Bacillus pumilus: one gene and its partner. Each later gene encodes a partner of the first gene's protein in a complex. Links are inferred from orthologs where the notes say so. Each region holds a gene or a part of one and is shown in the gene's direction. Other genes may lie near its edges.

Region 1 (5,888 bases):
TTCAACATATTGTGACGTTTAGAAATGAAAAGCCGGGGTAACTTACAAATAAGATCATAAGGGGAGGGAACTTACATGAATAAGCGTCCGAATGCGTATGTACTTGCAGGATTAGGGGTTGGTGGTGCTGTGTTATTAGCAGTGAAAAATAAACAGCATCTCAAAAAATGGGCAAGCATGTTCCGCTCAGATGAAAAGATTCCTGAAAAAGCTGGACATCCTGATCCATTAGATATTCAAGACAACAAGATGGTCGATGAAGGGGCCATGACATCCGTCCATTATTTCAATGAAGTGAGACAATAGCTTGGAAAAACCGTTTTGACCATTCAAAACGGTTTTTTCTTGTCTTTCTTTTGACGTTATATCGATGAGGATCGACAATCGTAAAACCGATTAGCCCTTTGTGATCAGGCGTCGAGAAATGAAATTCAATGCCTGATAAATGATAGGTTGAGAGAACGTCCTGATCTGTAAAACGTAAAGAAAGCTCGTCCTCATACACGGGTGCATGCTTCAAAACTTCGGCTTCTTCTGCAAATAACTCCAGACCAGCTACTCGTCCCTCTTTGTCGATATCTGCGTTCATACATTCATTCACATCTAATTCAATGGTTTCTTTGATTGTCCCGATTCCCACAGGCAGGAGATAGATGTATCCGATGTCGATCGTTTGATCATATGTGATGGTTCTTTTCATGTGGGTCACCTGCTTTATGTATGGTTTTTTGATCAATAGTAAAATGTCCCTTTATTGTATAATAACATGTGGTGATACAAAGCTCTTCTATCAGTGAACGGTCAAAGATCATCCCTCTCAGCTCCTAGATGGTTTCAGCATTCTAACCTAAAGTCACGAACACCATTTTCAAAAGAATGAAACTTTTAGCTGAAGGAGGTTACCCATTTTTTGCGGTCACTGATTTTGTTATAATATTTAAATGGAATGAAACGAATGGAGGAACGTTTTTCATGTATGATGTTACCGAGTGGAAGCATGTCTTTAAACTCGATCCAAATAAAGAAATATCCGATGAACAGCTAGAGGCAATTTGCGAATCTGGTACGGATGCTATATTGATTGGCGGCAGTGACAATGTGACAGAGGACAACGTGCTTCAATTGATGTCAAAGGTCCGCCGGTTTCTTGTGCCATGTGTACTCGAAATCTCAACACATGAAATGATTGTGCCGGGCTTCGATCTGTATTTCATCCCGACCGTCTTAAACAGTTCTCATCCTGATTGGATTGTTGGGCTTCACAAGGATGCGATGAAGGAATTCGGTGATTTGATGTCGATGGAAGAGATCGTGCCTGAAGGCTATGTTATTTTAAATGAAGAGTGTAAAGCGGCCAAGCTCACAGAGGCAAATACAGCACTGGACATCGATGACGTAAGAGCATATGCAAGAGTGGCAGAGCATTTGATGAAGCTGCCCATTTTTTATCTAGAATACAGCGGAACGCTTGGAGATATAGAGCTTGTGAAAGAAACGAAAGCAGTGCTTTCTGATACGGTTCTTTTTTATGGTGGGGGCATTGAAAACGCAAAGCAGGCGGAAGGTTTTGCGCAGCATGCGGACGTGGTTGTTGTAGGAAACGTCATTTATGACAATTTCAAAGAAGCATTAAAGACAGTGAGCGCAGTCAAAAAGTCATTATAGTCAAACAAGACGAAACGAGTTAAAATAGAACATAAGTTCGAATTGGCGGTGAATGGAATGAATGAAATATCGAATCATCTATTAGAAGGGCTAAATGACGCGCAAAAAGAAGCGGTCAAAGCAACAGACGGTCCGCTACTCTTGATGGCAGGAGCAGGAAGCGGGAAAACGCGGGTGCTCACACACCGAATTGCCTACTTAATGGCAGAAAAGCATGTGGCTCCGTGGAACATTTTAGCGATTACGTTTACAAATAAAGCAGCACGTGAAATGCGTGAGCGTGTCCAAGCCATTTTAGGGCCTGGTGCGGATGACATTTGGATCTCTACGTTCCACAGCATGTGTGTGCGTATTTTACGACGCGATATTGACCGTATTGGTGTAAATCGCAACTTCTCTATATTAGACACATCTGATCAGCTTTCAGTCATTAAAAACATTTTAAAAGAACGAAATATCGATCCTAAAAAGTTCGATCCTCGCAGCATTTTAGGATCAATCAGCAGTGCAAAAAATGAACTCATTGACGCAGAGGAATACGCCAAAACAGCCAGTGATTTCTATGATCAAGTGGTTAGCGACGTCTACACAGATTACCAAAAGCGATTACTTAAGAACCAATCACTCGATTTTGATGATCTTATTATGATGACGATTCGTCTGTTTGAGCGCATCCCTGAAGTATTAGAACACTATCAGCGAAAATTTCAATACATTCATGTCGATGAGTATCAAGATACGAACAGAGCGCAGTACATGCTTGTGAAACTGCTTGCTCAGCGTTTTCAAAATATATGTGTGGTCGGTGACTCGGATCAGTCCATCTACCGCTGGCGCGGAGCGGATATTACAAACATTCTCTCCTTTGAAAAAGATTATCCATCCAGTGAAGTGATTCTGCTTGAGCAAAATTACAGATCGACGAAACGTATACTGAATGCCGCAAACACGGTGATTCAAAACAATTCAAACCGTAAGCCGAAAAACCTTTGGACAGAAAATGATGAAGGGGCGAAGATTGCCTATTACCGTGCAGATAATGAATTCGGCGAGGGACAATTTGTTGCTGGAAAGATTCATCAGCTTCATCAGAGCGGTAAGCGTAAATTATCCGATTTTGCGATTCTTTATCGGACCAATGCCCAGTCTCGTGTCATAGAGGAAACATTATTGAAGTCAAACATTCAATACAACATTGTCGGCGGCACGAAGTTCTATGACAGAAAAGAGATCAAGGACATTTTGGCGTACTTACGCCTAGTAGCTAACCCAGATGACGACATTAGCTTTGCACGAATTGTGAACGTACCAAAGCGCGGAATCGGTGCGACATCTGTTGATAAAATCGCAGCATACGCGGAGATGAATGACCTGTCTATGTTTGAAGCGCTTGGTCAGGTAGATTTCATTGGACTCAGTGCAAGGGCAGCCAATGCGCTTGATGAGTTCAAACAGCTCATCGATCAATTGACAAATATGCAGGATTATTTATCTGTCACAGAACTAACAGAAGAAATTTTAGAGAAAACAGGCTACCGAGAGGCACTAAAGGTTGAAAAAACGATTGAGGCACAAAGCCGTCTAGAAAATATTGATGAGTTTCTCTCTGTGACTAAGAACTTTGAAGAACAAAATGAAGACAAGTCCCTTGTGACCTTCCTGACAGATCTCGCTCTTGTCGCAGACATTGATAAGCTGGATGAGAATGAGGAAGAAGATCAAGATGCGGTCATTTTAATGACGCTTCACGCCGCAAAAGGTCTAGAGTTCCCGGTTGTCTTCTTAATGGGCATGGAGGAAGGTGTCTTCCCGCACAGCCGCTCATTAATGGAAGATGCAGAGATGGAAGAAGAGCGCCGCCTTGCTTATGTAGGCATCACACGGGCGGAAGAAGAGCTTTATTTATCTAGTGCCAAGATGAGAACACTCTTCGGCCGGACAAACATGAACCTTGAATCAAGATTCATTCGAGAAATACCAGCCGATTTATTGGACAACCTAAATGAGAAAAAAGAAACGAAAACACCATTTGGCCAAACTAGAGAAAGACCACAAAGACGGGGACCTGTCTCACGTCCGCAAACTCAAACCATTCAAAACACAGGCGGCGGAAGTATTGGCTGGGCTGTGGGCGATAAAGCGGCTCATAAAAAATGGGGCGTTGGAACGGTTGTGAGCGTAAAAGGTAGTGGAGACAGCACAGAGCTTGATATTGCCTTCCCAAGCCCTACAGGCATTAAGCGTCTTCTCGCAGCATTTGCGCCAATTGAGAAGCAATAAACCGATAGGACATATAAAACGGATGAATTGAAAGGAAGAAGCAGATGGATAAAGAAGCAGCGAAACGCCGGATCGAGGAACTGCACCAGATTTTGAACCAATACAACTACGAATATCATACACTGGATCGTCCAAGTGTTCCTGACGCTGAATATGATGCGCGGATGCGTGAGCTGATCTCTTTAGAGGAAGAGCACCCTGATTTAAAAGCAGCGGATTCTCCCTCACAAAGAGTCGGAGGCGCTGTGTTAGACGCCTTCCAAAAAGTGCGCCACGGCACCCCGATGCTCAGCCTCGGGAATGCGTTTAATGAACAGGACCTTCTTGATTTTGACCGCAGGGTTCGTCAAGCAGTCGGTGACGATATTGCATACAATGTCGAGCTGAAAATTGACGGACTCGCTGTTTCTCTCCGTTATGAAAATGGCCTGTTTGTCCGAGGTGCCACACGTGGAGATGGGACAACGGGTGAGGATATTACAGAAAACCTCAAAACCATTCGATCCATCCCGCTCAAAATCAAACGTCCTTTGTCAATTGAAGTGAGAGGCGAGGCATTTATGCCAAAACCTTCTTTTGAAGCATTAAACGAAAAAAGATTACAAAACGAAGAAGAGCCGTTTGCGAACCCGCGTAATGCGGCGGCAGGCTCGCTTCGTCAGCTTGATACGAAAATTGCGGCGAAACGAAACCTTGATATCTTCGTCTACAGTATAGCGGAGCTTGATGAAATTGGTGTTGAATCGCAAAGCGAAGGACTTGATCTTCTCGACGAACTTGGCTTTAAAACGAACAAAGAAAGACGGATGTGCCAAACGATTGAGGAAGTGATCGAGCTCATTGAAACACTAAAAACGAAGCGTGCTGACTTTTCATATGAAATCGATGGAATTGTGATCAAAGTCGATTCGTTAGCTCAGCAAGAAGAGCTCGGCTTTACAGCAAAAAGTCCCCGCTGGGCTGTTGCGTACAAGTTTCCAGCTGAAGAGGTCGTGACAAAGCTGCTTGATATTGAACTAAGTGTCGGGCGTACAGGTGTCATCACACCAACGGCGATCCTTGAGCCTGTCAAAGTAGCAGGAACGACAGTGCAGCGAGCTTCCCTTCATAATGAAGATTTGATCAAAGAAAAGGATATTCGCCTTTTTGATCAAGTGATTGTGAAAAAAGCAGGCGATATTATTCCGGAAGTCGTAGGTGTACTGATCGATCAGCGTACAGGAGAAGAAAAGCCGTTTCACATGCCGACTGAATGCCCAGAGTGTCATAGTGAGCTGGTGAGAATTGAAGGCGAAGTGGCTTTGCGTTGCATCAATCCAGAATGCCCTGCCCAAATACGTGAGGGACTCATTCACTTTGTTTCCCGCAATGCAATGAACATTGATGGGCTTGGCGAGCGGGTCATTACACAGCTTTTCCAAGAACAGCTTGTCTCTCGTGTGTCTGATCTTTACCGATTAACGAAAGAAGAGCTCATTCAGCTTGAGCGAATGGGCGAAAAATCTGTCGACAATTTACTGCGTTCGATTGAGCAATCGAAAGAAAACTCTCTAGAGCGTTTACTATTTGGACTCGGTATACGATTTATTGGCTCTAAAGCGGCAAAGACCTTGGCGATGCATTTCGGTGATATCGATCAATTAAAGCAAGCGACGAAAGATCAATTACTCGAAGTCGATGAAATCGGTGAAAAAATGGCTGATGCTGTCGTCACATACTTTGAGAAAGAAGAAATACTCAATCTGCTAAATGAACTAAAAGAGCTTGGGGTTAATATGACCTACACAGGACCAAAACCGGTGAAGGTTGAAGAAAGTGATTCCTATTTTGCAGGCAAAACCATTGTGCTGACAGGGAAATTAGAAGAAATGGCTCGAAACGATGCAAAAACAGCGATCGAAGCACTAGGCGGTAAACTGGCAGGTAGTGTGAGTAAGAAAACA
Region 2 (4,349 bases), 2.6 Mb from region 1 along the record:
AAGGGCTATACAGAAACCTACTTTATTGTGGGATTAGATATCATTTCTTTAGTAGCTGGGGCATTATATATGGCTAAAAAAGAAATTGAAAAGAGAGAAAAGGCTGAAAAAAATCATTGATATCATCATCAAGAGCATGTTAGGCAGAAAGATGACGTTTTATAAGCTGTGCTTACGAATTCTAGTGAGTGCAGCTTTCTTTTGTTCTCTTTTTCTGCTCATCGAATATCTCTCACCAAAATGTTCCATACTGAAAGGAAGGTTTTCGCAAGAGGGTTATTTGGTATTGAAGAGAGGGTATGACTGTATTGGAAATAAAAATCAAGTAAGAGCCGAACTTTAGTTCGTATTTTTGTGTTCTTTTATGATAATATATTCATTAGATAGATTTCGTAACGAAACGGAGGCTTTGATGTGAGTGACCGCTTTGAATTAGTTTCTAACTATCAGCCCCAAGGAGATCAGCCGAAGGCAATTGAAAAGCTTGTTGAGGGTATCCATCAGGGGAAACAGCATCAAACGCTGTTAGGTGCTACAGGTACGGGAAAGACCTTTACTGTATCCAACCTGATCAAAGAAGTGAACAAACCGACACTTGTCATTGCGCATAACAAGACACTTGCCGGTCAGCTATACAGCGAGTTCAAGGAATTTTTTCCGAATAATGCTGTCGAATATTTTGTGAGTTACTATGATTATTACCAACCAGAGGCGTATGTGCCTCAGACTGATACATTTATTGAAAAGGATGCCAGCATCAATGATGAGATTGATAAGCTGAGACACTCCGCTACGTCCTCGTTATTTGAGCGGAGAGATGTCATCATCATTGCCAGTGTCTCCTGTATTTATGGCTTAGGTTCGCCAGAGGAATATCGAGAGCTTGTGCTGTCTTTACGTACTGAAATGGAGATTGAACGAAATCAGCTTCTTCGTAAGCTGGTGGACATTCAGTATTCTCGTAATGATATAGATTTTCAGCGCGGAACCTTCCGAGTACGAGGAGACGTCGTTGAAATTTTCCCTGCTTCACGTGATGAGCATTGTATCAGAGTGGAGTTTTTCGGTGATGAAATTGAACGTATTCGTGAAGTGGATGCACTGACTGGAGAAATACTCGGTGATCGTGAGCATGTTGCTATTTTCCCAGCATCTCACTTCGTCACAAGAGAAGAAAAAATGGAAAAAGCGATTATTAATATTGAACAAGAGCTTGAAGAGCAGCTCGAAAAACTTCGAGATAATGAAAAATTGCTAGAAGCGCAGCGTCTTGAGCAGCGGACAAGATATGACCTTGAGATGATGAGAGAAATGGGCTTTTGTTCAGGAATCGAGAACTACTCAAGGCACCTGACCTTGCGTCCTTCTGGTTCAACACCTTACACATTGCTTGATTATTTCCCAGATGATTTTATGATTGTTGTCGATGAGTCACATGTGACAATACCGCAAATACGCGCGATGTACAACGGGGACCAAGCAAGAAAGCAAGTGTTGGTTGATCACGGATTCCGTCTGCCTTCAGCACTTGATAACAGACCGCTCACCTTTGATGAGTTTGAAAAGCATATCAACCATATTGTACATGTATCTGCCACTCCTGGTCCTTACGAGCTTGAGAAAACCCCAGAGGTTGTGGAACAAATTATTCGTCCAACAGGTTTACTTGATCCAATCATTGAAGTGCGTCCGATTGAAGGGCAAATTGATGACTTAATTGGAGAAATTCATGCGCGGGTTGAGAAAAATGAACGTGTGCTTGTGACGACGCTGACGAAGAAAATGTCTGAGGATCTTACAGATTACTTAAAAGAGATCGGAATCAAAGTCAATTATCTGCATTCAGAAATTAAGACCCTTGAGCGGATTGAGATTATTCGCGATTTACGTCTCGGAAAATATGATGTGCTTGTGGGAATCAACCTTCTTCGTGAAGGACTGGATATTCCAGAGGTCTCGCTCGTGACGATTTTAGATGCAGATAAAGAAGGCTTCTTACGCTCTGAAAGATCCCTCATCCAGACGATAGGCCGTGCAGCGAGAAATTCGGAAGGCCGGGTCATTATGTATGCAGATAAAATGACCAAATCAATGGATATTGCGATTCAAGAAACGAAGCGAAGACGAGAGCAGCAAGAGGCGTATAATGAGAAATATGGAATTACTCCGCAAACCATCCATAAGAAAATCAGAGATGCCATTAAAGCAACAAAGATACATGAAGAATCGGAAGAATATGAAACAAATGCAGCACCAAAGCTGTCAAAAATGAGCAAAAAAGAACGAGAAAAAGTGATCGAAAAGGTCGAGATGGAAATGAAAGATGCAGCAAAAGCGCTTGATTTTGAAAAAGCAGCAGAATTAAGAGATCTATTGCTAGAGCTAAAAGCGGAAGGATGATTGCCTGATGGCTATGGAACGAATAGAGGTGAAAGGTGCTAGAGCCCACAACCTTAAAAATATTGATGTGAATATCCCGCGTGACCAGTTAGTGGTCATCACGGGTTTATCTGGTTCAGGAAAATCGTCGCTTGCCTTTGATACCATTTATGCAGAGGGTCAGCGCAGGTACGTTGAATCTCTTTCAGCGTATGCGCGCCAATTTCTCGGTCAAATGGATAAACCGGATGTAGATGCCATTGAAGGTCTTTCTCCGGCGATTAGTATTGATCAGAAGACGACGAGCCGGAACCCTAGATCAACAGTTGGAACCGTTACTGAAATCTATGATTATTTACGACTCTTGTATGCTCGAGTTGGGAAACCTATTTGTCCGATACATGGGATTGAAATCACGTCCCAAACGATTGAGCAGATGACAGATCGTATTTTAGAATATCCAGAAAGAACGAAATTGCAAGTGCTTGCGCCGGTCGTATCAGGCCGCAAAGGAACACATGTTAAAGTACTTGATCAAATTCGAAAGCAAGGCTATGTGCGAGTAAGAGTCGACGGAGAGATGGAAGATCTATCAGAAGAGATCGAGCTTGAAAAGAACAAGAAGCATTCCATTGAAGTCGTGATTGATCGAATCGTGGTGAAGGAAGGCGTTGCGGCTCGGCTGTCTGACTCCCTTGAAACGGCGCTGCGACTAGGTGAAGGCCGTGTGATGATTGACGTGATTGGACAAGAAGAGCTGTTATTCAGTGAACATCATGCCTGTCCGCACTGCGGGTTCTCTATTGGTGAGCTTGAGCCGAGAATGTTTTCATTTAATAGTCCTTTTGGTGCCTGTCCGAGCTGTGATGGGCTTGGCTCTAAACTAGAAGTTGACCCAGAGCTTGTCATTCCTAATAAGGATTTGACGTTACGACAGCATGCCATTGCCCCTTGGGAGCCGCAGAGCTCACAATACTATCCTCAGCTTCTTGAGGCAGTATGTACACATTACGGAATCGACATGGACATTCCAGTGAAAGATATACCGTCGCATTTATTCGATAAAATTTTATATGGCAGCGGCTCTGAACGGATTTATTTTAAATATGAAAATGATTTTGGTCAGGTACGTGAAAATGAAATTGAATTTGAAGGTGTTCTTCGTAACATTGAACGACGCTATAAGGAAACCAGCTCTGATTATATTCGTGAGCAAATGGAGAAGTATATGGCGAACCAGCCATGTCCGACATGTAAAGGATATCGTCTGAAAAAAGAGACGCTTGCGGTTCTGATCAATGGCAAACATATCGGAGAAATCACTGATTTGTCTGTCTCTGATGCCCTTGATTTATATGGTGAAATCGAGTTGTCTGAGAAAGATTTGCAGATTGCTCAGCTCATTTTACGTGAAATCAAAGAGCGCTTGTCCTTCTTAAATAATGTGGGATTAGATTACCTCACATTGAGCCGCTCGGCTGGCACACTATCCGGAGGAGAGGCGCAGCGGATTCGTCTGGCGACTCAAATCGGGTCAAGGCTGACAGGTGTTCTTTATATATTAGATGAACCATCTATTGGTCTGCATCAGCGTGATAATGACCGATTGATCGGGACATTGAAAAACATGCGCGATATCGGGAATACCCTCATTGTCGTAGAGCATGATGAAGATACGATGCTAGCCGCTGATTATTTGATTGATATTGGACCTGGAGCAGGAGTTCATGGAGGAGAAGTGATTTCAGCTGGAACGCCGGAAGAAGTCATGAAGGACAAGAAATCTTTAACAGGACAATATTTATCAGGAGAGAAATTTATCCCTCTGCCGATCGAAAGAAGAAAGCCTGACGGCCGCTATATTGAGATCAAAGGTGCAAAAGAAAACAACCTGAAAAACGTCAATGCGAAGTTCCCTCTAGGCGTCTTTACAGCTGTAACTGGGGTGTCTGGTTCAGGGAAAAGTACGC

What was found. The genes of interacting proteins can lie anywhere in the genome.
Region 2: the proteins of pcrA (region 1) and uvrB are in contact, whole or in part, in a crystal structure (PDB 7EGT), measured with the Thermus thermophilus proteins. The link is inferred for Bacillus pumilus from one-to-one orthologs. Residues at the interface, in WP_096412145.1 of Thermus thermophilus: His654, Arg656, Phe657, Gln666, Asp668, Glu669, Lys680, Arg681, Leu682, Ser683, Lys685, Tyr686, Ala687; in WP_096411307.1 of Thermus thermophilus: Glu23, Leu25, Arg26, Asp27, Gly28, Glu29, Arg30, Phe31, Arg55, Glu326, Asp327, Phe328, Glu379, Ser382, Gln383, His398, Gly400, Arg401.

Annotation. Positions count from the first base shown.
Region 1 is NZ_LT906438.1:673,374-679,261, forward strand. Bases 1,330-4,333 are described here. They hold pcrA (DNA helicase PcrA), read left to right. Parts: upstream 1,330-1,722; coding sequence 1,723-3,945; downstream 3,946-4,333. Other genes in these bases: pcrB (heptaprenylglyceryl phosphate synthase), read left to right, coding at 1,330-1,665; ligA (NAD-dependent DNA ligase LigA), read left to right, coding at 3,990-4,333. Also shown: CKW02_RS03385 (hypothetical protein), read left to right, coding at 76-306; CKW02_RS03390 (DUF2283 domain-containing protein), read right to left, coding at 287-700; more of pcrB, read left to right, coding at 973-1,329; more of ligA, read left to right, coding at 4,334-5,888. UniProt on the Escherichia coli protein: A helicase with DNA-dependent ATPase activity. Unwinds DNA duplexes with 3'-5' polarity. Translocates on single-stranded DNA with 3'-5' polarity. Initiates unwinding more efficiently from a nicked substrate than double-stranded DNA.
Region 2 is NZ_LT906438.1:3,271,188-3,275,536, reverse strand. The notes cover bases 1-2,907. They hold uvrB (excinuclease ABC subunit UvrB), read left to right. Parts: upstream 1-414; coding sequence 415-2,400; downstream 2,401-2,907. Other genes in these bases: uvrA (excinuclease ABC subunit UvrA), read left to right, coding at 2,408-2,907; CKW02_RS17185 (CsbA family protein), read left to right, coding at 1-120. Also shown: more of uvrA, read left to right, coding at 2,908-4,349. UniProt on the Escherichia coli protein: The UvrABC repair system catalyzes the recognition and processing of DNA lesions. A damage recognition complex composed of 2 UvrA and 2 UvrB subunits scans DNA for abnormalities.